DNA from 2 places in the Sphingomonas sp. 77B genome. Region 1 is predicted to be linked to the other one. Evidence: riboswitches for the same ligand, from Rfam matches in the RefSeq annotation. Region 1 holds a riboswitch; the other holds the start of a gene.

Region 1 (15,499 bases):
GCTCAGTGCGAACGGGGGGCGGGATTGGCGGCAGCGGTCGCGGAGGCGAGGTTCTACAATCCCTACGCCCCGTTCAGGCTGAACGCAGTCGAAGCCCAAGGGTAAGCCTGGCCGCACGCGCATCCCGTGCACTTCGACTTCGCTCAGTACGAACGGGGGGCGGGATTGGCGGCAGCAGGCGCGGAGCCGAGGTTCTACAATCCCTACGCCCCATTCAGGCTGAGCGCAGGCGAAGCCCACGCCCTATCCTCGCAACAAACTTACCCCAACGCCGTCAAGAACCGCACCGCCGCGTCGAACTCGCGCCGTTTCGCCTCGCGTGCCTCGATGGCGAGATAATCCTCGCCCCACTGCTCCGCCTGGAAATCCTCGTCGACATGCGCGGCGGTCCAGATCGTGTCGACCTCCGCCGCCCCCTCCAGCAACGCCAACGCGAGGACCAGCGAGCCGGTCATCGTCACCACCGGCGACAGCGCGGCGAGGCGGAACGGATCGACCGCCGCCACCGCCTGCGCCAGCCGCTCGACGGTCGCGGAGGGCTGGGGTTGATGCATGATCCCCGTCACCAGCGTGAAATGCACGTCGTAGCGATCGCGCGCCCAGTCGAGCAGCGGGTTCCACACCGCATCCTGTCGCTCGACCAGCTCGGGCGGCGAGTCGGCGCGGTAACAGAGCAGGTCGCTTTCCGCATAGCGCGCCAGCCCGTCCGCAAAGGGCGCCGGGTCCGCCGCGATCCGGTCGATCGCCGCATTGGCAAGGCCGGTCAGCGGCATGGCGCGCGGGTCGACCGTCTCCCCGACGCTGCGCCACTCCTCCGCCACCGCCTCGGCCAGCGCGGGCGTCGGCAGCGCCAGTGGCACCCGACCCGGCGTGCGCACCGGCCGGTCGTCCAGCCGCACCACCCGCTCGGCATCGACCGAGACATTTGTCCAGAACCGCTTCATTCGCCCCCACTCCGCCAACGATGCGCCAGCCCCGCGGGTACGATCGCGATCATCGCCAGCGCCGACAGGATGATGGCGACACCCAGCGCCTTGTGCGGCCATGCCCCCCCGCGCGAGGCGAGCACCACGCCGAACAGCGCGCCCGCCACGCCGATCAGGCGCACCCCCATGATGATGAACCAGTGCCGCCGCGCGCGCGTGTCGCCGCTCATGCCCGCACCAGCAGGGCGGGCAGGTCCGCAACCTCTTGCGCCACGACCTCGGCGCCCGCGTTCACCAGTTCCGTCACGTCATGATATCCCCAGGCGACGCCGACCGCGAAGGCGCCCGCCGCCTTGCCCATCGCCATGTCGAAGCTCGTATCGCCGATCATCGCGACATCCTGTGCCGAGACGCCGGTCTCGGCCATCGCGGCGAGCACCATCGAGGGATCGGGCTTGGATGGATGCCGGTCGGCGGTTTGCAGCGTGACGAAGTGATGGTTGAGGCCATGTTCCGCCAACACCCGATTGAGGCCACGATCCGACTTGCCCGTCGCCACGCCCATCAGCCAGCCCTCCCCCGCCAAATGATCGAGCAGCGCGGGAATGCCGTCGAACAGCGGCTCGGGCTCCATCGCGCCCGCCGTGCGCAGGCGAAAGAAGGCGGCCTTATAGTCGCTCGCCAGCTGGTGGTGCATCGCATTCGGCTGATCGGGGGCAAGCACGCGCATCGCCTCGACCAGGCTCAAGCCCACGATCCGGCGAATCGCAGGCGCGGGCGGCGGCGTGAGGTCCGCCATGGTAAACGCTTCGACGGCGGCGAGACAGATATTGGCCTGGCTATCGACCAGAGTGCCGTCACAATCGAACAGGGCAAGGCGCGGGCGCGTCATCGCTCCCTCCTATCGGCAAGGCCCGCGCGGGGGAAGCATGACGTTTCGGATGAACAACAGCTAACAGACGCATTCAGCATCCGAACATGGCGAATCACTCATAAGGGCTTCAACGACGACGGGAATCACCCCGCCGCCGCCGGTTTGAAGATCAAGGGAGATCGTGATGTTCAAGAAGCTTTCGCTCGCTGCCGCCGCCCTTGCCGTCGGCGCCACGGCCATGGTTCCGACCGCTGCTTCGGCGCAGCGTTATTATGATCGCGGCTACGGCTACGACCGTGCCTATGGCGACGCCTATTCGGACGGCTATAATCGCGGCCCGCGCTATGATCGCGGCTATTACGACCGTGGCGGGTATAATCGCGGCTATTACAACCGTGGTCCGCAGCGCTGCAACAACGGCACGACGGGCACCATCGTCGGCGCGATCGCGGGTGGCCTGCTGGGTCGCACGATCGACACGCGGGGCGACCGCACCCTCGGCACGATCCTGGGTGGTGGCGCCGGTGCGCTGGCCGGTCATGCGATCGAGAAGTCGAACAACCCCGGCTATTGCCGGTAACATTCCGGGCTGAGGGGGTATGCCCCCTCGCTTTTAGGATAATGGAAACCCCGTCGGCCAAGTGTCGGCGGGGCTTCTTGTAACCTCATGCCTTGCATAACATGGTACATGGCGTTACTCGTTCGTAATGGATATCGGAAGCTGGCAGTCTCAGTTGCGCAAGGGAGCCGCCGAGCTGGTGCTGCTGTCGGTCCTGTTTCACGGCGAGGCCTATGGCCTGGAAATTCTCGCACGCATCCGGGCGGGCGGCGATCTGGTCAGCGAGGGCAGCCTCTATCCCCTGCTCGCCCGGCTGGAAAAAGCGGGTCGCATCACCGGCCGTTGGGAGCTTCCCGCCGAGGGCGGCAACCCGCGCAAATATTACCGCCTAACACCCGAAGGCGCAGCGTTGGCCGAGGCGATGCGCGCGGCCTGGATCGAGTTCCGAACCACTATCACCACCCTTGTCGAGGATCAGCCATGAACGAGCCTGCCCGCCGCATCGCCGATTATGCCCGCCGTCTGCGCTGGTCGTTGCAGGCGATCCCGGCCGAGGATCGCGATGGCCTCGTCCGCGAGATCGAAAGCCACCTGAACGACAGCTTCGCGGCGGGACCCCATTCGCTGGACGCCGCGATCGCGGCGATGGGACCGCCTCATGCGATGGCCGCGCGCTATATTCAGGAATTTCGGCTGGCCGGTGCGCTGGGCGACGATCGCCCTGCCCCGTTGATTTACGCCCTGTTGACCCGATCGGGACGCAGCGTGGCGGCGTTCGGCGGGGTGCTGATGGCGATGCTGCTCTATCTGTTCGCGCTGTGCTTCGCGGCAGTCGCGATCGTGAAACCGCTCTTTCCCAGCCATGTCGGGCTTTGGTCGCTGCCGCAGGGGTCGGCCTTCGGCATCCTCACCGATCCCCCCGCCGCGCCGGAAATGATGGGACTGTGGGTCCTGCCGATCGCCTTGGCCGGGGCACTCGCCTGCTATGCGCTGGCGACGCTGGTCCTGCGCGGCACGGGGCGGCATGTGCTGCGGTCTTCCCGCTGATCCTCCCCGTACCGGGGAGGTGGCAGGGCGGCTGCCTTAATAGAGGGGGGCTCGCCACACGGGATTAGCCCAGCGGCACACCCCCTCCACCACCGCTCCGCGGCGGTCCCCCTCCCCGTGCCGGGGAGGATTGTATTTACCGCGCGCCTCTACCCCGCCGTTCGCCGCGGCGTTCCTTGCGATATTGTTTGGCGTGCGCCTTGGCGCGCTGCTTCAGGACTTCTTTCGGCGGCGGGCCGCGATCTTCGTCCTGGGGCAGGACGTCGCCGCGAATCTCGTCGAAGCCGAGCTGGTTCATCGATTCGGCGAAGTGGGTCGGCAGCTCGGCCGTCTGGTCGATGCGACCGCCATCGGGATGATCGACGCGGATGCGCCGCGCGTGCAGGTGCATCTTACGGCTGATCCCGCCGGTCAGGAACGCCGCCGCCCCGCCATACTTTCCGTCGCCGACGATCGGGTGGCCGATCGCGGCCATGTGCACGCGCAGCTGATGGGTGCGCCCCGTAAAGGGCTGCAACTCGACCCAGCAGCAGCTGTTGCCCGCCCGCTCGATCACGCGGTAGCGCGAGCGCGCCGACTGGCCGTTTTCCTCGTCGACATGCATCTTCTCGCCGCCGGTGCCCGGCTGCTTGGCGATGGGCAGTTCGATCGTGCCGTCGTCGATCGAGGGCACGCCGACGACCAGCGCCCAGTAGATCTTCTTGGCGGTGCGGCCCGAAAACGCCTTGGCGAAGAACGCCGCCGCGCGGGCGTTGCGGGCGACCAGCAGCGCGCCCGAGGTGTCCTTGTCCAGCCGGTGGACCAGCTTGGGCCGCCCCTCCGCCTCGAACTGCAACGCGTCGAGCAGGCCGTCGACATGCTGCGTCGTCTTGGTGCCGCCTTGCGTCGCCAGACCAGGCGGCTTGTTGAGGACCAGCGCGTCGCGATCCTTATGGATCACCATCTCGCGCGCGAACGACTCCTCGTCCTCCGACAGGATGTGGCGCGGCCGCATCGTCGGCTTGCTGCTCTCGGCCAGCGCGGGCTCGGCGGGGGGCACGCGCAGCACCTGGCCCGCCGCGATCCGGTCGCCCGGTGCGGCGCGAAGACCATCGACGCGCAGCTGTCCGGTGCGCGCCCATTTGGCGACGGTGGTGAAGCTGGTGTCGGGCATGTGCCGCTTGAACCAGCGGTCCAGCCGGATGCCGTCATCGTCATAGCCGACGGTAAATTGGCGGACGGAGTCCGTCATGCGAAGATCCTTGTTAGCGAAAGTCCGGCCCACAACGCGGCCAGCGAACCCAGCAACGACAAGGCGATGTAACCGAGCGCGACCGTGATCTGGCCGCGTTCGATCAGTGTGATGGTATCGAGCGAGAAGGAGGAAAAGGTGGTGAAGCCCCCCAATATCCCGACGCCGATGAACAGCCGCCACCCCTCCGCAGCGCCGGTTCGGGCGAGGACGCCCGCCAGCAATCCCATCAACAGACCGCCGACCCAGTTGACGGTCAGCGTGCCATAGGGAAAACTCGGGCCGAACGCATGGAGCATATAGCGGCCGGTCAAATGCCGGGCCCCCGAGCCCAATGCGCCGCCCAGCATCACGAGAAGAAGCGGTGGCATGATCCGCTCCCCTTAGCGCAACCCCGTCACCCGCGCAAAGGACAAGCGTGTGCGGGTCTGGATCAGCCGCCCTTGACCACCAGATCGATGTCGGTGCCGCCTCCGGGACCGGCGGTCGCATAGACCATATAGGCCGCCTGCCCCCGCGTACCGCCCAGGACATGCTGCGCGCCGTCCAGCTTGTGCTCGGCGCTGTAGCCCGCACCGCTCGCGCGGGTGTAGTAATAGTCGATGACCTTGGCAGCGGGCGCGGCGGTGCGCAGGCTGACGATGCGGAAGCCACAGCCATTCGCGTCATTGCCCGCCGCTTCCGCGACGCGTGACCCCGGATAGGGGGCAAAGGCCTGCGGCATCCGGTTCGCCCAAGTCGCCGAATAGCGCAGGCCCGACAGGCAGGCCGCATTGCCCGGCTGCTGCCCGGCCTTGGCAGCCAGCGTGAAGGCCCCGGCCGAGGCGCGGCATTCGGGGCAGTCGCGCGCGGCGACGGGCGCGGACTTTAGCGTGCGGGCATCGACCGGATCGGCGGGCGGCGGCATCGGAGGCAGCTGATCGCTGGCGGGCCGGTTCGGCGGGCGCACCGCATTGGCATTGGAACTCTGGGTCAGGCCGGGATCGACCATGATCTGCCCCGCAAGCGCCTCGCGGAGTTGGGGGTCGCGGCTCGGGCTGCCGTCGTTCATCGACGCTAGTTCCCTGTCGAGCGCATTGAGCTGCGCATCGTCATCGGACTTGCCACCGCATGCCGCCAGTAGCAGGCAACCCAGCGGAATCAGGATATAGTGCGACTTCGGCATCATGAGGTCCCTTCTAGCACGCGGATGCGACGTGATCCTTAACGATCGTCGCATCGGGGCATCGACGGCAAACCGGCTCATCATCCCGGCGGAGGCCGGGATCCAGTTGGGTGAGCGCTCGTGAGTCTCTGCGATGGCCTGCAACTGGACCCCAGCCTTCGCCGGGGTGGTGCTTTGGGAAGTGCATGGTCAACTTACCATGATACCCGATCATGACAGGATATGGACGGGTGCGCTTGTAGAGAGGATCAGCCCACGCCATCTTGGCCTCCATGCTGAACCTGTTCTCGATCGTCATCGGCTTGGTCGCGCTTCTGCTCGGGATCGTGCCGTTTCTGCCCTTTTTTGCCTGGGGCTACTGGTTCGTGATTCCCATCGCGATCGTCGGTGCGGCGGTGGGTGCGCTGTCGTCGCGTGATACGGGGCGCAATCTCAACCTGATCCTCATCCTGATCTTCGGCCTTCGCCTGATGCTGGGCGGCGGCTTCATCTAAAATGACAAACGGCCCGGCGGGTTTCCCCGCCGGGCCGTCCTTCACGCTACACGCTGCTTAGCGGCAGCGGACCTGGCCGCGGTCGATCTGCTGGCCCAGCAGCGCACCGCCGCCCGCGCCGATCACCGTGCCGAGCAGACGCGAACCGCCGCCTGCGATCACATTGCCCAGCGCGCCGCCCTCAGACCGCCGATCACCAGACCCGTGGTGCCGTCATTGCGGCGGCAATAGAAACGGCCGTTCATGCCGCGATAGATGCGGTCGTTGCGGCCGAGCGCGCGCGGCTGGTAATAGCGGCCGTCGCGATAATAGCGCTCGGGATAGTAACCGCGCTGGCCCGGCTCGAAACGGTTATAGTCGTAGTTGCGCCAACGGACATTGCGCATGTCCTTGCGATAATCCTTGCGGGCATCGCGAATGTCCTCGCGATATTCGCGGCGCGCCTCCCGGATGTCTCGCGGCGAGTTGGCGCGGCGCACTTCGCGGTTATAGTCGCGGCGTGCATCGCGGACGTCCTCGCGATATTCCTGGCGGGCTTCATAGCCATTGCGCTGCGCCTCGGCAGGAATGGCGGAAAAGGCGGTGGCGGCGATCGTGGCCGTCAACAGAGCGATACGCATACTCGAACTCCCGTTGATGATGGGAAGATGAACCCGCCTTCACGCTGATTGTTGCGTGAACCGAAAACTACTTGCCGTTCACTATCGAGACATCATGATCTGCTTGTTTTTCCAAACAAAAGGGGCGCCACCCGGAGGTGACGCCCCTGCTTCCCGCATGTCGGGGAGAGCCGGTCTCAGCGGCAGCGGCGATTGCTCGTGCCCCGCTCGATCTCGCGACCGGCGAGCGCGCCGACGGCGGCACCGCCCAGCGTGCCCAGCGTGCGATCGCCGCGCGTATCGATGGTGCGGCCCAGCAGCGCGCCCGCGACGCCACCGACGACCAGACCCGTCGTGCCGTCCGGCTTGCGGCAGCGGACGCGACCACGGTCATCGCGCCATTCGCGATACTTGTAGCGGCGCTGCGCATCGGCAGCGGTCGCGGGCAGGACCAGCGAGGGGACGACCATGGCGGTGCAACCCAGGGCAAGCATCAATTTCCGCATCACAAACTTCCTTTCGAATTGATCTGACGCCGTAACGTCCCACTTCTAACGTCCGTTGCATGAACGGCAGATAACGTCACGTTCATCAACGCGCCGCCCTTCCCCCCTGCGGATGGCCGCTCTAGGGTCGCTGGCGATGCTGCCCCAACCGACCGCCATGCTGCCCGCCGTGATGCCCTGGCTCGACCTGGCCGGACTGGCCGTATTCGCGGTGTCGGGTGCACTTGTCGCGGCCAAGCATCGCCAGACGATGGTGACTTTGGTCTTCTTCGCGCTCATCACCGGGGTCGGCGGAGGGACGTTGCGCGACCTGCTGATCGATGCGCCGGTCTTCTGGGTGCATGACGCCAGGGTGCCGATCGTCTGCCTGATCGCGGCGATCGCGGTCTGGGCGACGCCCGAGCGCTGGTGGCGGGGCAGCGCGCTCGACTGGTTCGACGCGGTAGGGCTGGCGGCCTATGCCGTGTACGGCGCGGCCAAGGCCACCGGCTATGGCATTCCGCCGGTGGCGGCGGCGATGCTGGGCGTCGTGTCGGCCTGTGTCGGCGGCATCATCCGCGACGTGATCGCAGGCGAGCCCTCGATCCTGATGCGGCCGGAGCTGTACGTGACGGCGGCGGCGCTGTCCTCGACCAGCTATGTGATCTTGATGCAGCTGGGGGTGCCCGGCGCGGGGCCGATCGCGGCGCTGGCCGGGTTCGTGCTGCGTGGGGCCGCGATCCGGTATCGGATCGCACTGCCCGCCTATCCGGCGAAGGGGTGGGATCGGGGGTAGGCGTTGGGGCGTGGCCTTCGACTTCGCTCAGGCTGAACGGGGTTTGGGGGATAAACCCTTCATCCGTTCAGGCTGAGCGAAATCGAAGCCCAAGGGAAGCCCTCACCGTCCCAACATCAACTCCGGCCGCACCACCCGGTCGAAGGTCGCCTCGTCGACCAGCCCCAGTTCCAGCCCGGCTTCCTTCAACGTCTGTCCCTTTTGATGCGCGTGCTTGGCGATCTTGGCGGCATTGTCATAACCGATCTCGGGCGCCAGCGCGGTCACCAGCATCAGCGAGCGGTCGAGCAGCTCGGTGATCCGGTCGCGATTGACCGTCATCCCCTCGACGGTGCGGGTCGCGAAGCTCTCCATGCCCACCGCCAGCAGATGGATCGAGCGCAGCACGTTCGCCCCGATCAGCGGCTTGAAGACGTTCAGCTCCAGATGCCCCTGCAAGCCGCCGACCGTCACAGCGGCATTGTTGCCGATCACCTGCGCGGCGACCATGGTCAGCATCTCGCACTGGGTCGGATTGACCTTGCCCGGCATGATCGAGCTGCCCGGTTCGTTGGCGGGCAGCTCCAGCTCGCCCAGCCCAGAGCGCGGGCCGGAACCCAGCAGCCGGATGTCGTTGGCGATCTTGGTCAGCGCAACCGCCAGCACGTTCAACGTGCCGTGCAGGTCGACCAGCCCGTCATTGCTCGCCAGCGCCTCGAATTTGTTGGGCGCGGTCACGAAGTCGAGGCCGGTCGCCTCGGCGATCTCGGCCGCGATCGCCTCGGCAAAGCCGTTCGGCGCGTTCAGCCCGGTGCCGACCGCCGTCCCCCCTTGCGCCAGCGGCAGGATATTGCGGTGAAGCGTCCCCTCGATCCGGTCGCGAGCATTGGCGAGTTGCTGGACATAGCCCGAAAATTCCTGCCCCAGGGTCAGCGGGGTCGCGTCCTGCAAATGGGTCCGGCCGATCTTGACGATCGAATCCCATTCCTTCGCCTTAGCCTCCAGCGCGGCGTGGAGCCGGTCGAGCGCGGGAAACAGTTGCTTCGTCACCGCCAGCGCGGCGGCGACATGGAGCGCAGTGGGGAAGGTGTCATTCGACGACTGGCCGCGATTGACGTCGTCATTGGGGTGGACCGGCGATTTGCCGCCGCGCGTACCCGTCAGCATCTCGTTGGCGCGGCCCGCAATCACCTCGTTGGCGTTCATATTGGACTGGGTGCCGGAGCCGGTCTGCCAGATGACCAGCGGGAACTGGTCGTCATGCCGCCCGTCGATCACCTCCTGCGCCGCCGCTTCGATCGCATCGGCCTTCTCCGCTGCCAGGCCATGGCCGCGATTGATCCGCGCCGCCGCCTTCTTCACGATGGCCAACGCATGGACGATGCCGATCGGCATCTGCTCGCGCGTGCCGAACGGGAAATTCTCCAGGCTGCGCTCGGTCTGCGCGCCCCAATAGGCATGGACGGGGACCTCGATCGGGCCGATCGAGTCGGTTTCGGTGCGGGTGGTGGCGTTCTGGGTCATGCGACAGGGACTCACCGATGGGGTAAGGGGTTCCGCGATGACATAGTCGTCACGACCGTGACGCAACAAGGCACAACGCTTGCCACCCCGCCCTCACCCGCCTATCGCCGCCCTTGCGACAGGTTCCTCGCAAGAGGTGAAAAGGGAATGGGGTGCGATACCCCGGCTGCCCCTGCAACTGTAAGCGGCGAGCCGCCCGCCACGACGCCATTGGGCTAATCCCTGAGAAGGCGGCGGATCGGCCCCGACCCGCGAGCCAGGAGACCTGCCCGTCGCGGTCGTCCTTCGACCGGACAGGGTGTGCCGGACGAAACGGGGCTTTCCCCTCGCGCGGCGACAGCGCCTTTGGAGAAACGTCCCGATGTCCGAGTTCCTGTCATGCTGAAGCCCGCCGCGAACGGCCCCGCCGTGGTCGCCTGCAACACCTGCCGCCTGTCCGACGACGCGCGCGAGAACGAACAGGGCCAGCGCGGCGGCGCGCTGCTGGTCGAGGCGCTGCGCCGGGTGCGGGCGTCCGACCCGGCCTATGCCGATGTCGCCGTCGAGGAGATGCCCTGCCTCTTCGCCTGCCAATCCTTTTGCACCGTCCACCTGCGCTGTCCCGGTAAGGTCGGCTATGTGATGGGCAAGTTCACCCCCGATGACGATGCCGCACGCGCCATATTGGACTATGCCCGCGCCTATGCCGACAGCGACTGGGGCCAGGTGCCCTACAAACAGTGGCCGCAAGGGGTGAAAGGCCATTTCCTGACCCGCACGCCCCCCGAAGGATATGTCGTCGAATGAACGCCTTCCCCAATGTCGCGGCGTTCGAGACCGCGCTCGCCACCCTGCCCCGGGCGGATGACCAGGCCCGCGCCGCCGCGACCGCGCGGCAAGGGCAGTTGACCAAGCCGCCGGGTTCGCTCGGTCGCCTGGAGGACATCGCCGTCTTCCTCGCCGGATGGCAGGGCGTCGAGCGGCCCCGGATCGAGCGGGGGCGCGCAGTCATCTTCGCGGGCAATCACGGCGTCACCGCGCGCGGCGTCAGCGCCTTTCCGGCGGAAGTGACCGTCCAGATGGTCGCCAATTTCGCCGCCGGGGGGGCGGCGATCAACGCACTGTCCGCAGCGGCGGGGCTGGAGCTGGTCGTGGTGCCGCTCGACCTCGACCGGCCGACCGCCGACTTCACCGCCGCGCCCGCGATGACCGAGGAGGAGTGCCTGAGCGCGCTGTCCGCCGGGGCCGAGGCGGTGGGCGATGCCGACCTGCTGGTGCTGGGGGAGATGGGCATCGGCAACAGCACCGCCGCCGCCGCGCTCGCCGCCGCCAGTTTCGGCGGGGCGCCTCCGCTCTGGGTCGGACCCGGCACCGGGGTCGATCCCGAAGGTGTCCAGCGCAAGGCGACGGTGGTGGCCGAGGGGCTGGCGCTCCACCGTGAGCATCTGACCAGCGCGTTCGAAATTCTGCGCCGCCTGGGCGGGCGCGAGATTGCCGCCATGGCTGGCGCGGTGCTGGCCGCACGGCACCGGCGGATTCCGGTCGTGCTCGACGGCTTTATCGGCACCGCCGCCGTCGCACCGCTGGCCCATGCCAATCCGGCGATCAGTGCGCATTGCCTGTCGGGCCATTGCTCGGCCGAACCGGGCCATGTCCTGCTGCTCGCGCGGCTAGGGCTGGAGCCGATCCTGTCGCTGAACATGCGGCTGGGCGAGGCGAGCGGCGCGGCGGTGGCGGTCCAGGTCATCCGCTCTGCGGTCGCCGCCCATGACGGCATGGCGACCTTTGCAGAGGCGGGCATCGCGGGCGAATGACCGGCTTTCGCCTTCATCTGCTCCGTCACGGCGAACCCGCGCTGACGGGGCGGATGCTGGGGCGAACCGACAGTCCGGCCACGACCGCGGGAGTCGCGGCCTGCGTCGCGCGGGCGAGCGGCCTGGACGTCACCCGCCGCATCGCCTCCGACCTGTCGCGCGCGCGCGCCTGTGCCGAAGCGATCGGCCCGACGGAGGTCGATCCGCGCTGGCGGGAGCTGGATTTCGGCGACTGGGACGGGCTGGCCGCGAGCGACATCGATCCGGAGGCGCTGCGCCAATTCTGGAACGACCCCGACGCTGCCCCACCGCCGGGTGGTGAGCGCTGGTCCGATCTGGTCGCGCGGGTCCGTGCCGCCATCGTCGATCTGTCGCCCGAGCCGACCCTGATCGTCACCCATGGCGGCACGATGCGGGCAGCATTGCATGTCCTGTGCGGGTTCGACCTACGCGCCTGCTGGTCGTTCGCGCTGCCCTATGCCGTGCTGGTCACGTTGGACGTATGGGACGGCGAACCACGCAACGCGCAGGTGACGGGGCTGGTCACGGCATGAAGACGCTGATCGTCGCGCTGGGTTTCCTGACCCGCCTCCCCATGCCGCGCGTCGAAGCGGACGAGGTGGATTTCGCGCGGGCGATCCGGCTCTACCCGGTGGCGGGCCTTGTGGTCGGCGTGATCGTCGCGGGTGCAGGCTGGCTTGGCGCGCACGTCGATCCATGGACGGGCGCGCTGGCGGCGCTGATCGCCTGGGTCTGGGCGACGGGGGCGCTGCATCTCGACGGGCTGGCGGACCTGTCCGATGGACTGGGCGCGGCGCATGGCGATCGGTCGCGGTTGTTGGCGGTGATGGCCGATCCGCATATCGGCAGCTTCGGCGTGGTCGCGCTGGCGATGCAGCTGATCGCCAAGCTGGTGGTGCTCCATGCCTTGCCTGTTAGTGCAGGGCCGATGCTCGCGCTGATTCCGGCGGCGGCGCGGGTCGGGCCGCTGGTCTGGGCGCGCCTGTTGCCGCCCTTACGCCCCGGCGGGCTGGGCGCGATGGTCGCAAAGGCGATACGGCCGGTCGACATGATCGGATGGATGCTGGTCGCGCTTGTGCTTGGCCTGTTCTATCCGCCGCTGGCGGCCGCGCCTTTCATCATCCTGACGCTGTCGCTCTGGTTCCGGCGCAAGCTGGGCGGGGTGACCGGCGATGTGCATGGCGCCGGGATCGAACTGACCGAAACCGTGCTCCTGCTCGCCGCCGTCCGCTATGCCTTGCCCTGAGCGATCCGCAGCAGCGCATCGCAATCGACATGCGCCTCCAGCACGGCGGCAATCGCATCGAGCGCGGCGTCGACATCGGCGCGGTGATCCGGCCCCTGCCCCGCCACGCCGATCCGCGCCAGCCACGCCGCGCGCTGCCCCGCCTCGCCCAGCAGGCCGTGGACATAGCTGCCCGCGACCAGCCCGTCGGCACGTATCGCCCCCTCGGCACGGCCGTCCGCCAGATGACCTACCGGCCGCGCAGTATCCGGCCCGCTCGTCCGCCCGAGATGAATCTCATAGCCCGAGAAGGACGCGCCAAGCGCCTCGCCGGTCACCGGCCGCACCGTCTTTTCGCCGGTCAGCACGGTATCGACGTCCAACAGGCCCAGCCCCGCGACCGTCCCCGCCGGCCCCTCGATCCCGTCCGGGTCCGCAACCGTACGCCCCAGCATCTGGTAGCCTCCGCACAGGCCCAGCACCGGCCGCCCGCGCCGGACATGCGCGGCGATGTCGATGTCCCAGCCCTGCGCACGGATGAAGGCCAGGTCGGCGATGGTCGCCTTCGATCCCGCAAGGACGATCATCGCGGCATCGGGGATCGGCTCGCCGGGGCGGACCATGACCAGATCCACCTGCGGCTCCAGGCGCAGCGGATCGAGATCGTCGAAATTGGCGATGCGCGGCGTGATCGGACAGGCGAGCACGATCCGCCCCCCGGCACCGGCGCGGCTTCGCTCCAGCACCACCGCATCCTCGCTGGGCAGCCGTGTCGCGTCCGCCAGCCAGGGAATCAGGCCAAGCGAATGCCAGCCGGTATGCTCGGCGATCACGCCCATGCCATCCGCGAACAGCGCGGGGTCGCCGCGAAACTTGTTGACCAGAAAGCCGCGGATCATCGCGGCATCGGCCGGGTCGATCACCGCCTTCGTGCCGACCAGCGAGGCGATCACCCCGCCCCGGTCGATATCGCCCGCCAGCACCACCGGCACGTTCGCCGCGCGGGCAAAGCCCATATTGGCGATGTCGCCGCTGCGCAGATTGACCTCGGCGGGCGAGCCCGCGCCCTCGACGATGACGAGGTCGCACTCCGCCTCCAAACGGCGATAGCAGTCGACCACCTCCGGCAGCAGCCCGATGCGCCCTTCGCGCCACTTCGACGCAGGCAGCATTCCGCGCACCTGTCCGCGCACGATCAGTTGCGAGGTGCGGTCGCCCTGCGGCTTCAACAGCACCGGGTTCATGTCGACATGCGGGGGCACCCGCGCCGCCAGCGCCTGCGTCGCCTGCGCCCGCCCGATCTCACCACCATCGGGCGTCGCGGCGGCGTTGTTGCTCATATTCTGCGGCTTGAAGGGGCGGACGCGCAGCCCGCGATTGGCAAAGGCCCGGCACAGGCCCGCGACCAGCACCGACTTGCCCACGTCCGAGCCGGTGCCCTGGATCATCACGCCAGCCATGCGACACTCCCCGCGATCACCCAGAGCAACAGGCAGGCGCGGGCATAGATTTGCAAACTCGTGACGATGTCTTTGGGTGAAGCGGCGCGTCCTTCGCGGCCGATCCACGGCTTGATCTGGGTCACCCCGTCATAGGCGACCGGCCCGGCGAGTGCGACGCCCAGCGCCCCCGCCATCGCCGCCTCGGGCCAGCCCGCATTGGGCGAGGCATGGGCGCGCGCATCGCGCTTCATCACCGCCCAGCCGCCTGCGCCCGCGATGCAGACCAGCGCCCCGGCGATCCGCGCAGGGATCCAGTTCGCCCCGTCGTCGATCCGCGCCGCCGCCCAGCCGAACGCCCGCCAGCGCGGCTCCTTGTGCCCGATGATGCTGTCGGCGGTGTTGATCGCCTTGTACATCCACACCCCCGGCAGCCCGAGCAGCAGCAGCCAGAACAGGGGGGCCACGATGCCGTCGCAGAAACTCTCCGCCAGCGTCTCGATCGCCGCGCGCGAGACGCCCGCCTGATCCAGCCGCTGGGTATCGCGTCCCACGACCCGCGCGACCAGCACGCGGGCGGCGGGCAAATCGCCACGCAGCAGGGCATCGGCCACGGGCCGGACATGAACGTACAGGCTCCGCTGCGCCAGCGCCGGCCAGGCGAGAACCGCGCTGGCGATCCAGCCCCAACGGCCGAACAAAATATGCGATTCCCGGTCGAGCCACCACGCCACCCCGCCGGTCAGCGCGATCAGCACGACCATGGTCAGGACACCCAGGCCCCGCCGCACGCCCTCGGGCCGCGTGGGCGAATTGCCGAGCCGCTCGGCCAGATTCAGGAACCGCGCGAAGGCCCCCACCGGATGGCCGACACGCGCGTAGAGCCGGTCGGGCCAGCCGATCGTCGCATCGAGCGCCAGTGCGACCAGAGCCACCGGGTCAGCCATGTCGCAACGCCTCATCCAATCGTTCGAGCTCCGCCGCCGCAGCGGGCACGCCGAAACGCAACCGCTCCGGCGCGTCGGCGAAGGGGCGGACCAATATGCCCGCCGCCGCCAATCGCTGGAAGATGACGCCCGCCTCCGGCGTGTCGACCATGCGGAACAGCGGACAGGCCCCGCGGGCGGTCAGGCCATGCCGGGCGAGCACCGCGTCCAGCGCTGCCGCCCGTTCGACCAAGGCGATCCGGGTCGCCGCGATCCAGGCGCGATCGGCATAGGCCGCGCTGCCCCAGGCGATCGCATGCGCCGACACCGGCCAGTCGCCCAGCAGATCGCGAAGACCTGCCAAGACCTCGGGCGCGGCTATGACGAAGCCCAGCCGCACCCCGGCCAGCCCGAAG
Region 2 (15,499 bases), 750 kb from region 1:
AGGCGGGCAGGGGCGCGGCGGCGGCCTTCATGACTGCCTCCCAGCCCTTGCCGAACAGCTTGGCGGCACCCGTCTGCGACAGCGTGCCCAATACCGGGGTCGTCGGCGTCATCGCATGCGCGGTGCCGGCCGGGTTCGCCCAGGTGACGCGCGGCGCATTGTAATAGCGGGCGAGCGCGGCGAAGGGCCGCTGCCGCCCGCCTGCGCGGGGCATGTCGATCTGGATCGCGCCGACCGCACCGCGCGCCGCCGCCAGCGAGGCCTTGTTGCCCGCCGAGCCGAAGAATGCCCGCGCCTCGCCGTCCAGCCCCTCTGGCGTGCCGGGGACGAAGGCGACGATCTTGCCACGGACATCGACACCCTTATAGTCGGTCAGACCATATTGCGCGGCGTCGATGCCGTAACCGACGAAGACGACCGGCGCACTGACGCTGGTCTCGCGCTTGTCGGGCACGGGCGACGGCACGAAGTCCTCGCCGAAGACCAGCTCCTGCGGCTGGCCGCCCGCCGGGGCCCACAGCGCGCTGCCCTTGTCGGCGACGTTGTACGCGACCAGCGGCACCTTCTGCAGATAGCCGCCATTGTCGCCGCCGGGCCGCAAGCCCGCCGCATAGAATTGCGCCGCGACATATTGCGCGGCGATGTCATAGTCGCGGGTCCCCGCCTCGCGCCCCGCCATCGCGTCCGACGCCAGGAACATCACATGCGCCTTCATCGCGGCCTGATCCTCGGGCAGGGCGGCGGTGATGACGGCATTGCGTTCGGCCGGGCTGCGCTGCGCCTTCGTCTCGACTGGCGCGGTATTAGTCGCTTGATAATGCAGGTGATCGTGATCGTGCGCGATCGCGGCGGTGGACAGGAGAAGCAGCGGCAGCAGGGCCGTCGAACGCGACATGCAGGACCTTTCGGGAAATGGTGTGCCATAGGCGTATCACGCCATCTTGGCCGATCAACCCCGCCCATGCCGCGCCGTCCCGGTTTTTCCTGACGCGCCCGGTGGTCGCGAGGATGCCGCCCGGCTATATTCCCGTCATGGACATTCAGCGCAGCGCCGCCCAGCCCAGCATCACCCCCGCCGCGATCCGGCGCGAGGATTACAGCCCCCCCGCCTGGGAGGTGCCGCAGATCGCGCTCGACTTCGCGCTGGACCCTGCCGACACCCGCGTTCGCGCCGCGCTGACCGTCACGCGCAGCGGCCCGCATGACGAGCCTCTGCGACTGGACGGCGCAGGCCAGACGCCGCTATCGGTCAAGGTCGACGGGGTGGCCGTCAACGACTGGCGGATCGAGGGCGAGCAGCTGGTCGTGCCGCTGACCGGCGATTCCCATGTCGTCGAGACCGAGGTGTCGATCGCGCCGGAGAGCAACACCCAGCTTATGGGCCTCTATGCCTCGGGCGGGAATCTGTGCACCCAATGCGAGGCGGAAGGATTTCGCCGCATCACCTGGTTCCCCGACCGGCCCGATGTGCTGAGCGTCTACCGGGTGCGGATGACGGCGGACAAGGCGCGTTACCCCGTGCTGCTCGCCAATGGCGATCCGGTGGCTAAGGGCGAGAATGACGACGGCACGCATTGGGCCGAGTGGCACGACCCCTTCCCCAAGCCGTCCTATCTGTTCGCGCTGGTCGCGGGCGATCTGGCGGTCAATGCAGGGACCTTCACCACGATGAGCGGGCGCGAGGTGCAACTCGGCATCTGGGTGCGCGCCGCCGACATCGCCAAGACCGACCATGCGCTCCATGCGCTCAAGCTCTCCATGGCGTGGGACGAGCGGGTCTATGGCCGCGAATATGATCTGGATGTGTTCAATATCGTAGCGGTCGACGATTTCAACTTCGGCGCGATGGAGAATAAGGGGCTGAACATCTTCAACAGCCGCTACATCCTGGCCGACCCCGACACCGCGACCGATTATGATTATGACGCGATCGCCGCCGTCGTCGCGCATGAATACTTCCACAACTGGTCGGGCAACCGGATCACCTGCCGCGACTGGTTCCAGCTGTCGCTGAAGGAAGGCTTCACCGTCTATCGCGACCAGTGCTTCTCCGCCGACCAGGGATCGGCCGCGGTCAAGCGGATCGAGGATGTACGGGGCCTGCGCGCCAGCCAGTTCCCGGAGGATTCGGGGCCGCTCGCGCATCCGGTGCGCCCGGAAAGCTATATCGAGATCAGCAACTTCTACACCGCGACCATCTACAACAAGGGCGCCGAGTTGATCCGCATGATGGCGACCATGCTGGGGCCGGTGAAGTTCCGCGCCGCGACCGACCTGTATTTCGACCGCTTCGACGGCACGGCCGCGACCTGCGAGGATTTCGTCGCCTGCATGGAGGAGGCGGGCGGCGTCGACCTGTCGCAATTCCGCCTCTGGTATTCCCAGGCGGGCACGCCGCGCGTCTCGGCCGGGCTGTCCCAGGAACCCGGCGGTGGTCGCGCCGAGTTGCGCCTGGCCCAGCATGTCCCCGCCACGCCGGGGCAGACCGTCAAGCAGCCCATGGTCCTGCCGCTCAAGATCAGGCTGTTCGGCGCGGAGACGGGCCGCCCGCTGACCGATGAGAAGCTGATCCTGCTCGACCAGGTGGCCGAAACCGTGACCTTCGAGGCGATCACCGAGCGCCCCGTCCTGTCGATCAATCGCGGCTTTTCGGCGCCCATCGTGATCGAGAGCGACCGGACGGCGGAGGACCTCGCCTTCCTGTCGGCGCATGACGACGATCCCTTCGCCCGGTACGAGGCGATGCAGCAGCTGATGCTCGACACGCTGGTCGCGGGCACGATCCATGGCGCGGTGAAGGGGCAGGCGGTGATCGATGCCGTCACCCGCACGCTGGAGGCCGAGGGGCTGGAACTGGCCTTCCTGGCCGAAGCCGTGCTGCTGCCGTCGGAGAATTTCATCGGCGACCAGCTCGCCACCGTCGACCCGGACGCGATCCATGCCGCGCGTGAGGAACTGCGCACGCAGCTGGGGCAGGCGTTGCTGCCGACATGGCGGCGGCTCTATGCCGAGCTGGCGCAGGGCTCTTACGTTTATTCGCCCGAGGCCAAGGGCCGCCGCCGCCTGCGCAACGTCGCGCTCGGCTATATCGCGGCCAGCGGTGCGGAAGACGCCGCCGCGCTGGCCTTTGCGCAGTTCGAGGCGGCGGACAACATGACCGACCGGCAGGCGGCGCTGACCACGCTGGTCCATTCCGACGCCCCCGAACGGGAAGAGGCGCTGGCGCATTTCCATGCGCGTTATGCGGATAACGGGCTGGTGCTCGACAAGTGGTTCCAGACCCAGGCGCTGTCGTCGCGCGCCGATACCGGCACGGTGGTCGAGCAGCTGGTCCGGCATCCCGACTTCACGCTGGCCAATCCCAATCGGGCACGGGCGGTGCTGGGGGCGTTCGGGGTGAACCAGCGCGCGTTCAACGCCGCCGACGGCTCGGGCTATCGCTTCCTGGCCGACCAGCTGATCGCACTCGACCGGCTCAACCCGCAGACCGCCGCCAAGCTGCTGCCGCCGCTCGGCCGCTGGCGCCGGTTCGACGCCAAGCGTTCCGCCCTGATGCGCGCCGAGCTGGTGCGGATCGTCGAGACGCCGGGCCTGTCCAAGGATCTGTTCGAACAGGCTTCGAAGAGCCTGGATTAAAGCCATTCCTCCCCAAGCTCTGCTTGGGGAGGGGGACCGCCCGGCGGAGCCGGGTGGTGGAGGGGCATTCTCGCTGGCCGGGACACCCCTCCGTCAGGCCTTCGGCCTGCCACCTCCCCTTACAGGGGAGGAATGTTACTGCGCCTTCGGCTGCAAAAACCCTTCCATCACGATCCAGCGATAAAAGGCGTCGAACCAGCCGGTGCTGGTCGTCTTCTTCGGATACATGCCGAAGCCGTGGCCGCCCTGGCCGTAAAGGTGGAACTCGACCGGCTTCTTCGCCGCCATCCACTGGTCGATCAGCCCGAAGCCTTTGCCCGCGAACAGCGGATCGTCGGCGGCGATCGCGGCGAACATCGGCGGCGCGTCGGCGGGCACCGTCATCGGCTGGAGCGGGCCATAGATGTCGCCGATAAAGGCGGGCTTGGCCTGACCGTCGAGCACCGTCGCGACAGTCAGCATCGCGCCCGCCGAAAAGCCGACCATGCCGATGCGGTTGGGATCGACCTTCCACTCGCCCGCCCGCTGGCGGACCAGCGCGAAGGCGGCGCGGGAATCGGCGATTTGCGGCGCGAGGCCCTTCAGCGCTTCCTCCGGGTTCGGCCGCGCGGCGGGGCGGGCCACGCTGGAGAACATCGCCGCCATCGACTTTTCGAAATCCCCCATATCGGCGGGCGTCTGGTTCAGCCGGTACTTCAGGACGAAGGCGGCGATGCCGCGATCGGCCAGCGCCCTGGCCACGTCCCAGCCCTCATTCTGCATCGACAGCGTACGGAAACCACCGCCGGGTGCGACGATGACGGCGGCGCCCGTCGCCTTGGCGGGGTCGGGCAGGAAGGGAGTGAGCGTCGCTTCGGTCACGTTGCGCGCGAAGACACTGTTATACTGGCTGTGCCAGCTTTCCTTGTTCTTCGCGCCGGGCAGCGGCCCTGTGTTCAGCGGAATGGCGGTCGGCTGTGCGGGTGTGGCGATCGGCGCCATCCTGTCGGCCTGCGCCATCGCGGGTGCCGCCACCGAGAGCGTTAGCAAAGCGGCCAGCGCATGGCCGGCCCAGCGTTTGGACTTCATATCCCCTCCTGTCCTCCGTGGGTTATGTCCCTACGGTCGGACGGGGATGGTACGCTTCGCGGCGTGGGGTGCAAGGGGTAATGTTAAGGCTAACAGGACGGCGGGGCGTGGGCTTCGACTTCGCTCAGCCTGAACGGAGATTGGGGGTCGGGGCCGGATACAAAACCCCGTTCAGCCTGAGCGAAGTCGAAGGCCAAGGGAATCCCTCACCCCGAATCCCTCAGAACAACCGCCCCCCATTGGGCACCGCCAAATCCGGCGCGACCAGCACCACGTCCCCGTCGGCATCGGGAAAGCCCAGGGTCAGCACCTCCGACATCATCGGCCCGATCTGGCGCGGCGGGAAATTGATGACCGCCGCCACCTGCCGCCCGACCAGAGTCTCGGGCGTGTAATGCCGCGTGATCTGCGCCGAGGAGCGCTTCACCCCAATCGCTTCCCCGAAATCGATGGTCAGCTTGATCGCGGGCTTACGCGCCTCGGGAAAGGGTTCGGCGGCGATGACCGTGCCGACGCGGATGTCGACCGCCAGGAAATCCGCGATCCCGATCTGCGCGGCGGGCGCATCAGAAGTCGACATTGTCGTAATGCGACGGCGGCGTGACCATCTCCATCCGCTCGGACAGCAGCGGGCGGAACGATGGGCGGCTCTTCAGCCCGCGATACCAGCGCGCGGTCTGTTCATGCCCCTTCCAGTCGATACCGCCCAGATAATCGGCGACCGAAATCTGCGCCGCCGCCGCAAGGTCGGCGAGACTCATCGTCGCCCCGCCCAGCCAGTTACGATGGTCGAGCAGATAATCGGTATAGTCGAGATGGCCGACGGCGGCCTTCATCGCCTCGCGCAGGCCCTTGGCATCGGGGCTGCCGGTGCGGGCGACGCGCTTGACCATGCGTTCGTGGAGCAAGGGGCCGGTCACGTCCTGATAGAAATGCGTGTCGAACCACGTCACCAGCCGCCGGATCTCGGCGCGGCCGACGGCGGTGCCGTTTATCATTGCCGACTTTTCGACCGTTTCCTCGAAAAACTCGCTGATCGCCATCGAGTCGACCAGCAGCATGCCGCGCTCCTCGTCGACCATCACCGGGGTCTGCCCGGCGGGGTTCATGTCGAGGAACTCGTCGCGCCGCTGCCAGGGCGACTCGCGGACCAACTCATAACCGACGCCCTTCTCGCCCAGCAGCAGCCGGACCTTGCGCGAAAAGGGACAGAGCGGGAATTGGTAGAGTTGCCACATGCCGCCCACTTAAGCGGGCGGGACGCGCGACGCCAACCCCGCCGACAATGTTTTCACCCCTTCCCGCGTACGGGGCGGCGCAACCGTCGCTGCCCAAGCACGAAACCGCTGATCGACAGGACCAGCCCGGCCAGCGACCAGAGCCACATCCAGCCGGTCCAGACCCAAGAATGCGCGGTCAGCCACGGCCAGTCCCAGGTGTGGAGCAGCGTATAGACCCAGCGATAGGCACGGCGCGTGCCATCCTGCCGCTCGACCAGTTCCCCGCTGATCGGATCGACATAGAGCCAGGTCGCCGCCGCATCGTCGAACCGCATCCGCCAGAGCGGCAGACGGGTCGCATCGGTCCAGTAGAAGTCGGGCCACGCCAGCCATTCGCGCGCCACCCGTCGTCCGCCGGGCACCAGCATCGCGGCGCGCAGCGGATAAGCCGCCTGGGCGGGGGCCAATGTCGCCTGGTCCAGCCAGCGCGGGTGCGGCGAGGCGCGGTCGACCGCGATCCGCGCGAACCCGGCGTCCCCGCTCCATTCGATGCTGCGGGCATAGGGCGTGATCCGGGCCAGCCGGTCGAGATCGCGCGGCTCCCCCGCCCTCCCCGCATACTCCCGCATCACCGTCGCCGGAGCCTCGCCTCCGGCAAAAGCATGCCCCGGATCGACCGATAGCCAGCCACTGACGATCCAGGTCGTCAGCATCACGCCACCCGCCAGTCCGCTGACATGATGCCAGAGCATCCAGCCGCGATAAGGGGTCATCCGCCCGCCCCGATAGCGCCGCCGTCCAGCGCGGAGCCGCAATATGCCGATCCACAGGCCGGTCAGCGCGACCGCGATGCATGGCCCCGCCACCCACATCACCGCCTGCCGCCAAGCCTGGCGATCGCGGCGCAGGATGGTGGGGTAAATCCAGTGCGGCACCGAGCCCAGCCAGTTCCAGATACGCTGGCCGCGCGTCGTCCGCTGCACCGGCTGGCCGGTCAGGCTGGAGATATAGAGTTCGGTCCCCGCCGCATCGTCCAGCGCGACCTTCCACAGGGGACGATGCCGGTCGAACCCGCCCGCCACCGTCCACTGATCGTCGACCATCCGCTCGACTTGGCGAACCGGCCCGGCAAAGCGGTTCGCCACGCGCAGGGCCATTGCAGCATCGACCGGGGCGATCGATCCACCCTCCGCAGACAGGATGCGGGTATCCCCCTCGCGGCTTTCGATCCGCCAGACCGGCGCTCCGTCGCGCATCTCCAGCGTGATCCGCCGGGCATCCCGCACCGCCGGGGGCTGCCCGACCCGCGCCCAGTCGATCGGCTGCGCGCCCGCCCAGCGCTGCGCCGGTTTGAGCGACGGATAGGGCACGTAGAGCATCACCAGCCCGCTCGCGAACCACATGGCGAACAACAGGCAGGTGACGATGCCGACCCAGCGATGGGTGAGAAAGGCGAGCCGCAAGCCCGCCTTCCCCCAATGCCGCTCAGAACCCGGCACGAAACGCCACATCCAGCGCACGCGGGCGGCCCAATATCCATTGCTGGTCACCATAGGCCGTGACCGCATAGGCCTTGTCGAACAGGTTATAGACGCGGACATCGACCGCCAGACGCGGCGTCAGGGCATAGGACAAGGTCGTGTCGACCGTCGCATAGCCCGGAATGCGGAACGCCTCGCCATTGTCGGAAAAGCGCCGTCCGACATAACGTAAGCCCGCACGCAGCTGCACTTTGGCCGAAGCATCCCAGCGCAGCCAGAGATTGGCCAGCGTCTCGGGCACGTTCGGCGAGGTGCGGCCGCTATAATCCACGCCGCTCGAGCGGAAATCGTCGAACCGCGCATCCAGCAGTGTGCCGTTGGCGTCGATGCCGAAACCCTGCGGCAGGTCGAACGTCACCGCCGCCTCGACGCCTTGCGACGACCGCTGCCCGACCTGTTCGACCGGGCTCGCCAGCGTACGCTGGGCTAGCAGTCCGGTCTTGACGATGCGGTAAGCGGCCAGCGTGGCGGTACCGCGGCCGTTCGCGAACAGCCATTTGGCCCCCGCCTCGACCTGATGGCCTTTGGCATTGCTGAACTGCACCTGCCCGGTCGACACGGTGGTCAGCGTACCCAGCGGATCGACGCCGGTGGCATATTGCGCATAGAGCGAAAGGGTCGCCACCGGCTGATAGACCAGCCCCGCGCGCCACGTCGCGTTGCGGAACGTCTTTTCCAGCACGAAGCGATCGGGCGTGGCGACGGTCCAGCGGCGGATGGTATCCACTTCATAGCGGACACCGCCGACCACCGACCATTTGGGCCCCAGCGTCACCCGGTCTTCGGCGAACACCGCCAGCGCGGTGGTGCGGGTGCGATAGCGCGGGGCGATTCCCTGCGTATCCAGGAAACGACCGGGATCGAAGGCGAAGGGATCGACCGCATCGACCTGCTCCACCGATCCGAAATCATTCTCGTGCGTAAAGCGAATCAGATTGGCGTCCACCCCGACGACCAGCGCATTGGCGATGCCCGGCGCGATCCCCGTGCGCCAGGTGGCGCTGGCCTGATCGCCCCATTGGGTCAGGTCGTGGCGGATGCCATAATTGCTGCTCCGCCGGATCGTACCGGGCGTGCCGGTCGAACCATCCGCGCAGGCGCCGCTCGCCCCCACCCAGCAATAATTCTCCAGATTGCGCCAGAAGCGGTCGCTTGTCAGCACATAGGCGATGTTGGACAGGCTGAGCGAAGCGCTCGGCGTCCAGTCCACCCGGATCGAAGCACGGTCGTCGCGGAAGCGCATCCGCCCATCGCCGACATTATAGTTGCGATCCCGTACCCGTAGGTCGAGCCGCCCGTCGATCAGCGGGGTGCCGAAATAGGCCATGGGCCGCTGGTCGCCATGATCGCCGCGCACCGTCACCGCCAGCGTCGACGACGGCGTCCAGCGCAAAGTGCCCGACAGCGCGACGCTGTCCGAATGTCCCCGATCGACAAAGCCGTCCGACCGGCGATAGCTGGCATCCACGCGGTAGCCGAGCGTCGGGGTCAGCGGCCCGCCCAGCCCGGCGGCGGCGCGGAAACTGTCCTGCCCGCCATAGCCGATCTCGGCCTGGCCATGGGTCTGCGCGGTGGGCGCGCGCATCACAACATTGACCGCACCGCCCAGCGCGCCCTGCCCGTAAAGCACCGAGGCAGGTCCGCCCAGCATGTCGATCCGCTCGACCATCCAGGGGTCGGTCGGAAAGGTGATCGTCCCCGCCGCCGGGAACAGTCGCACCCCGTCGATCAGTTGCAGCACCGACCCCTGCCCCGAAAAGCCGCGCGCGGCGAGTGCGGTGCCGCCATTGCCGGGATCGGCGACGCTCGACAGGCCGGGTGCGCGCGTCTCCGCCTCGACGATCGACAGGTCGCCGCGCGCACGGATCATATCCCCGTCCAGTGAGGTGATGCTGGCGGGCGTCTCCAGCGGGGTCAGGCCGAGGCGACTGCCGGTCGTATTGACCGTGTCGAGCGCCGGTTTCTCGCGCGCACCGACCACCACCACGGTGGGATCACCCCCCTGTTCCTCAACCCTTTGCGCCCCGGCATCCGTCGCCCCCAGCAGAAGCGCCGCGCCACCCAACAGGACCAAAGGAACCTGTCCGAATCTGTTATGATATATCATTTTATTGCCTATAGCGTCTTGTCGCAAACAAGCCGAGGCCTTGCCGCCCGATTCCGGGCAGCCGGGTGCCATGCGTGCGGCACGCTATTTCCCGCATTCGACATGGCCCAACCCTGCCTCCGCCACTCATGGCGTCGCTCGTCGGAAAAGACCTAGCCTCGACCATCCCCTGGACCGGGCATGAGCGACCTGACGCCGGCAGGTCTCCTGGCTCACGGGTCGTCGCGGATGGATGCGCCTTCCCAGGTTGCCCCAGTGGCTGGATCGTCCCGATGGCCGACCCGTGCATTTCCGCTCACCGCTTACAGTTGCAGGGACAGCCGCGGATTCGGGGGCTGCCCCCCTCACCGTGTTCCCTTTTAATCCCCCTTGTCGGGGGAACCGGCGCGATCATTCTGCCGGATCATTCCGGCCCCGTATCGCTAGGCGGTGGCAGGAGGTTGCGTCAAGCGGGATGAGGTCGCGGCAGGCTTGCGCTATGGCAACGGCATGGCACGCAGGAACCGCTATCTGATCGCGACGATGCCCGATGGCTATGTAAAGACGATCGGCCCCACATCGCAGCCCTTCACCCATTATTGGCGGATCGTCGCCGATCTGGGCGGCGGCAAGACCGAAGTCTTTTGGGGCCACGCCAAATCGCGCAAGGGGGCGATGGCGAACGATGCCGCCATGGCGGAGGCGGTGCGACAGCGGGGTTGGGTCGGGTACCAGTTCGAGGTGGTCGAACTTGTCGAGGCGGATGAAGCGCCGGATAAACCAAAATCCTCCCCGGCACGGGGAGGGGGACCGCCGCGAAGCGGGGGGCAACTGTGATGCTCATGAGAGAGCGATAGGCTGTCGCTTTCGGATCATGGCGTTGAGGATGACGAGGAGTTGGCGTGCGACGGCGATAAGGATGGTCTTTGGCGCCTTGCCTTTGGCTCGCATCCTGTCGCGCATAGCGGTGAGGACGGGGATGCGCCGTGAGGCATTGAGGGCGGCGATGTAGAGGGCTTCGCGGACCTTGCGCCGCCCGCCCCAAATGCGCCTGGCGCCGCGCCATGTGCCACTTTCGCGGGCGTGGGGAGCGAGGCCGGCGAGCGAGGCGATCTTTCGACGGCACAGCGTGCCGAGTTCGGGAAGTTCACCGAGCAGGGTTGCCAGGACGGTGGGCCCGATGCCGGGAACAGCCGTCAGCAGCTGGGCCTGTTCGGACAGGGCCCGATCCTGGGCGATGAAGCCTGCGATCTGGCGGTCGAGCTGGGCGATCTGCTGGCTGAGCAGGTCGATCATGGCTTCGATGGCTTGTGCGATTTCGGGTTGGCCTGCGCTGTGGCGATGCAGCTTTTCGGCTTTGCGCATGTCGACCAACTGTCTGCGGCGACGCAGGAAATCGGCCAGGCGTGAACGGGCAGGGCTGAGCGGGATGGTAGCGGGCAGGTTCAGCGCTGCGCCCATCTGCGCGAGCACGCGGGCATCGACGCGGTCAGTCTTGGCCAGCGTGCCGGTGGCTCTGGCGAACTCGCGGGCCTGACGCGGATTGACGCGCGAGAAGGGATGGCCGCGTGTCGCCAGCGCGGCGATCAGGTCACCGTCGCAACCACTGGTCGCCTCGAAGACAAGGCGGATGTCGTGGTCGAGCGTGTCGAGCCAGACGGCGATGGCATCCGGTGTATTGGCGATCCGCCCGATCCGGCCCGATGGCAGCTCGCAGATGTCGATGACGGCACGCGAAAGGTCGCAGCCGATAACGGCTTGTGGCATGGTATAGGCTCCTGTCCATGTCGTGCGGGATCAGCAGTCCCAAGCAACTGTTCAGGGTTGTGACCAACGCGGAAGGGACCCTTGCTCCCTATCGGGCTCCAGACCCTCGGGGGGGACGGGCTCCCTTCCGCAACATCTTCATACCACCGTCGCATCAGACATGGGGGGGGAATGCGATAAGGGGACGTACCCGGCGGCACGCCCCCTCCACCATCCTGCGGATGGTCCCCCTCCCCTTACAGGGGAGGAAGATTCAGGCTTTACTTCTTCGACTTGTCCTGGCCCGAAGCGTCCGAAATTGCGGACCCGGCCGAGCGCAGGTCGCGGCCCGCGCCGTTCACGGTGTTGCAGGCCGACAGCGTCAGCACGGCGAACAGGGTAGCACCCAGAGCGATCTTCTTGGTCATGACGATCTCCTCGAAAAAGGGGGTGCGGCGGGCCCGATACGCCGGCCCGCCGCGGGTACTCAGCGCAGACGACGGCGGCTGGCCGCCGTTGCGCCAAAGGCGGAGGCACCGGCGCCGATCAGCAGCGCGAGCACCAGGATGAACGAGGTCTTGGCACCGGCCCCGGCAGCGGCGTCGGCCGCCTGCTTGGCCTTGGCGACCGCTTCGTTCTTGGTCTGGACGAATTCGGCCTTGGCCTGGTTCACCTGCGCCTGGGCCTGGTCACGGCTGATCTTGCGCTGGGCCGCGACGATGTCGACGACGCGCTGCTCGGCCCGGACGCCGTCTGCACCGCCACGCGCCATGGCGGGCAGCTGCTTGGCGATTTCCTTTTGCGCCTGTTCCGGGGTCATCTGCGCCGGATCGGCAGGCGTTTCGGTCAGATACTTGGCGGCCTCGTTCTGGACGTCGGTTTCATCGACACCGGCGACCTGCGCGACCTTCGGCGCAGCGGCCCCGACGGTCGAACCGGCGGCACCCGCCACCGCACCCACGGTACGGAACGCTCCACCGATGATCCCGCCGACCGCCGAGGTCAGCAAATACAGGGTCAGGATCAGCGTGACGCCCCACACGACCAGGCCGTGGACCAGCGCGTCGAACTTCTCGGTCACGCCCGACATGCGCGCCGCGGCATAGCCGCCCGCGCCCAGCGCGACGACCGTGGTGATGAGCCAGTAGAGGCCAGCCCCGATGCCGAAGCCCGCCGCGCCCGGCGTCGACCCCTGGACCGGATCGACCATCGACAGGCCGATGCCGGTGCCCAGGATCCCCATCACCAGCTGGACCGCGACCGCGATCACCACACCGGCGAAGATCGCCCCCCACGAGATCCGGCGCCCTGCGCGCAGGATCGCGTTCTCCTCCGCCGGGACATAGCCGGGCGTTACATGCGTAGCCATATTCACTCCTGTTCTTTCGATTCTTGGGCAGGACCGGCCTGTTCGGCACGCGTCGCTGCCGCCTGTTCCTTGCGCCCCTTGCTGATCTCGACATCGTCGCCGATCAGCTTCCCGATCGTCTCGCGTGCCGCACCCTTGGCATGACGCACGCGATCGTCCGGATTCCTGAAACTCTTGTCGGTCATGCGGGAACCTCCCGGCGGCCCAGCGGACCCTCGCCATCGAAGCCGCGCGCATGCGCCCAGGCGGCGGCGGCGGTGCGCCGGTTCACGCCGATCTTGGCGTAGATGCGCGCGACATGGTTGCGCACCGTATTACCCGATACGCCCAGCGCGCGGGCGATGCTCTTGTCGTCCAGCCCGCGACAGATCAGGCCCAGCACCTCACGCTCCCGCGCGGTCAGGTCGTCCAGCCCGACGCCGTCTGGCTCGTCCTGCGGCGCGCGCAGCCGGGCCAGCTTGTCCATGATCGACCGGCTGAACCAGCTGGTATCCTTCATCACCGCGTCAATCGCCTCGACCAGCTCCAGCTCGGTCGCCTTGCGGCGGGTAATGTCCTGAAACGCCCACAGCACGCAGGTGTCGTCGCCCAGCGTGATAAGCTCGGTCGACACCAGGCAGTCGCTGCGCCCGCCATCCTTGGCGACGATCCGCGCCTCGACGCCGCGCAGGTCGCGTCCCTCGTCGATCGCCGCCTCGATCTCGGCCCGGGCGGCATCGTTCGCCCAGAGGCCGACATCGGCGAGCGAGCGCCCGATGATCTCGGTCGTGCCATAGCCCGTCAGCTCGGCGAAGCTGGCATTGACCTCGCACAGCACATGCCCATCGCGCGCGCCGATCGCCATCGGCACCGGCGCCATCTGGAAGGTGCGGGTGAAGCGCTCCTCGCTATGGCGCAGCGCCGACTCGGCCTTCCGGCGCGGCTCCAGATCGGCGAAGGTGAACAACATGCAGGGCTGGTCGCCCATGTCGATCGGCTGGCCTGCGACGATGACCAGCTTGGTCCCGCCGCCCGGCAGCGCCAGTTCCGCCTCCATCTGCGGAATGGTCCGCCCCTCGGCCAGCCGCTCCTTCGCCAGCTCCAGCCGCTCGGCCCCGCGCAGCACGTCGATGTCATAGACGGTGCGGCACAATATCTGGTCGCGGGCATAGCCGGTCATTTCGACAAAGCCCTGGTTGACCTTGACGAAGCGCAGATCGGCCAGGCGACAGATGATCGCCGGTGCGGGGTTGGCGTTGAACGACTGTTCGAACCGATCCTCCGCCTCATAGCGCGCGGTGACGTCCTGAAGGATCAGGACGACGCAGGTCGGCTCGCCCTCGTCCCGGTCGTTGAGCACCAGGCTGCGCACCTGATGCACCCAGCGCGGCTGCGCCTCGCCCTCGACCGTGACCTCGACCACGACCTCGGAAAAGGACTCGCCCGCCGCGACCCGCTCGACCGGATAGTCGTCGGCCTCGAGCCGGTGGTTGTTGCGGTAGCGCAAGCGGAAACGCCCGCGATACTCGTCCACCGTCCGGCCCAGCTGCTCCAGGCGTTCGACCCCGTGCATCGTCAGCGCGGCGTCGTTCGCCCAGAGCAGGCTCTGGTCGGGATCGACCAGGATCACCCCCTCGTCCAGCCCCGCGACGATCTGTCGCAGGTGCCGGAGGTCGACGGTGTCCCGCATGGTGGCGAGCGAGGGGGCCAAGGCGCCCGTCCTTAGTCCCGGCGCCCGTGGATCAGCGCGGCGAGCGCATAGCCGCCCAGCGCCGCAACGACGGCCCAGACCACGCCGTTATTGCCGTTGTTGGCGCGCACCGCGTCCACGGCCTTTTCCGACCCGCGACGCGCGGCGGCGACCGAACGATCGGCGGCGTCGCCGATCCGCTCACGTGCTTCCTCGATCAGGCTGGGAGTCGCATCCGCGACGTCGCCCGCGACCGACTGGGCACGGCCGAACAGATGCTCGGCGCTGCCCGCGACCTGATCGGTGACGCCCGCCACCTTCCAGTCGCGGCTATCGACCGCATCACCGATCGCCTTTTCGACCTTGCCACCGAAATGGCGCGCATTGCCGTGAAGTTCATGCTTGTTCATCGTTCGTCTCCGAATGAAATTGGGGGGGCGGGGGGCGTCAGAGGACGACGTTGCAACCGGCGGCGGCCTTGCCGACCTCCAGCGCGATCTTCGGGTCCTTGATCTCGCCCGCAACGCGGATCAGATCGCCCACGGTCAGCTGGCCGGGATTGGGATCGTCGCGGCGATAGGCTGCGGCGGCATTGCCCAGCTGCTGCAGCTGACCCAGCGATAGGTTGCGCTCCAGCCGCTGGCCGACACAGGTCGAACGCTGGCTGTCGAGGCCATAACGCTCCAGGCCGGTGGCGATCCGCGTCGAAGGCGGCGTGCAGGCCACCGCGACGAGCGCGATGCCGATGCTTGCGAGGATCCTGGTCACCCGGTTGCTCCCATGCGACCGGCCGCGAAATACGACCGATCTGGCCGGGTACAACTTATGATAGGTTAAGCCGTTCCTGGTATTTTTGCGGCAATGGTTGGTAGTCTTCTACCAAAATTGGCTGGTCAGTCATTCTCATCGACGCCGTCGTCGATCATCGCAGGCCATTGCCTGCCAAAGGATTGCGGCAACAAAGCACTGGATTTACTAGGCAATTCAGCGCGTCAGCTTGTCTTGCCCTTCCGCAACCGGCACCATCCTACCCCCGACATGGTCGATATGAACCAGCGGGCGACGCGGGAGGATGATCGATGACGATCGCGCCCATCGCAGGGCCCCAGACCTACCAAGCGACGGTGGTCGAGGATCCCCACCCTCCGCACTCAACCAGCCGGG

What was found. Region 1 has a riboswitch for cobalamin ahead of AC1GI4_RS14795 (DUF1636 domain-containing protein). Riboswitches for the same ligand answer to the same signal wherever they lie in the genome.
Region 2: it holds a riboswitch for cobalamin, as region 1 does, so the genes downstream of both, AC1GI4_RS11390 (TonB-dependent receptor) here and AC1GI4_RS14795 (DUF1636 domain-containing protein) in region 1, are expected to answer to the same signal.

Annotation. Positions count from the first base shown of each region.
Region 1 covers NZ_JBWMBY010000001.1:3,148,327-3,163,825, reverse strand. The annotation lists gene AC1GI4_RS14865 (ATP12 family chaperone protein) at 261-944, opposite strand; gene AC1GI4_RS14860 (hypothetical protein) at 941-1,156, opposite strand; gene AC1GI4_RS14855 (HAD-IA family hydrolase) at 1,153-1,818, opposite strand; gene AC1GI4_RS14850 (glycine zipper 2TM domain-containing protein) at 1,985-2,380, shown strand; gene AC1GI4_RS14845 (PadR family transcriptional regulator) at 2,508-2,843, shown strand; gene AC1GI4_RS14840 (HAAS signaling domain-containing protein) at 2,840-3,406, shown strand; gene AC1GI4_RS14835 (RluA family pseudouridine synthase) at 3,543-4,637, opposite strand; gene crcB (fluoride efflux transporter CrcB) at 4,634-5,008, opposite strand; gene AC1GI4_RS14825 (hypothetical protein) at 5,071-5,805, opposite strand; gene AC1GI4_RS14820 (hypothetical protein) at 6,075-6,296, shown strand; partial or broken gene AC1GI4_RS14815 (glycine zipper 2TM domain-containing protein) at 6,354-6,916, opposite strand; gene AC1GI4_RS14810 (glycine zipper 2TM domain-containing protein) at 7,093-7,401, opposite strand; gene AC1GI4_RS14805 (trimeric intracellular cation channel family protein) at 7,538-8,176, shown strand; gene fumC (class II fumarate hydratase) at 8,279-9,679, opposite strand; cobalamin riboswitch at 9,783-9,966, shown strand; gene AC1GI4_RS14795 (DUF1636 domain-containing protein) at 10,058-10,465, shown strand; gene cobT (nicotinate-nucleotide--dimethylbenzimidazole phosphoribosyltransferase) at 10,462-11,472, shown strand; gene AC1GI4_RS14785 (histidine phosphatase family protein) at 11,469-12,026, shown strand; gene cobS (adenosylcobinamide-GDP ribazoletransferase) at 12,023-12,739, shown strand; gene AC1GI4_RS14775 (cobyric acid synthase) at 12,724-14,178, opposite strand; gene cbiB (adenosylcobinamide-phosphate synthase CbiB) at 14,166-15,104, opposite strand; gene AC1GI4_RS14765 (threonine-phosphate decarboxylase) at 15,097-15,499, opposite strand, start outside.
Region 2 covers NZ_JBWMBY010000001.1:2,400,579-2,416,077, reverse strand. The annotation lists gene AC1GI4_RS11420 (M28 family metallopeptidase) at 1-895, opposite strand, end outside; gene pepN (aminopeptidase N) at 1,033-3,636, shown strand; gene AC1GI4_RS11410 (alpha/beta hydrolase) at 3,772-4,704, opposite strand; gene AC1GI4_RS11405 (tRNA-binding protein) at 4,925-5,284, opposite strand; gene AC1GI4_RS11400 (glutathione S-transferase family protein) at 5,271-5,942, opposite strand; gene AC1GI4_RS11395 (PepSY domain-containing protein) at 5,996-7,474, opposite strand; gene AC1GI4_RS11390 (TonB-dependent receptor) at 7,410-9,539, opposite strand; cobalamin riboswitch at 9,753-9,973, opposite strand; gene AC1GI4_RS11385 (hypothetical protein) at 10,062-10,388, shown strand; gene AC1GI4_RS11380 (IS110 family transposase) at 10,392-11,318, opposite strand; gene AC1GI4_RS11375 (entericidin A/B family lipoprotein) at 11,579-11,725, opposite strand; gene AC1GI4_RS11370 (hypothetical protein) at 11,785-12,666, opposite strand; gene AC1GI4_RS11365 (hypothetical protein) at 12,669-12,851, opposite strand; gene AC1GI4_RS11360 (PAS domain S-box protein) at 12,848-14,335, opposite strand; gene AC1GI4_RS11355 (CsbD family protein) at 14,368-14,745, opposite strand; gene AC1GI4_RS11350 (hypothetical protein) at 14,783-15,103, opposite strand.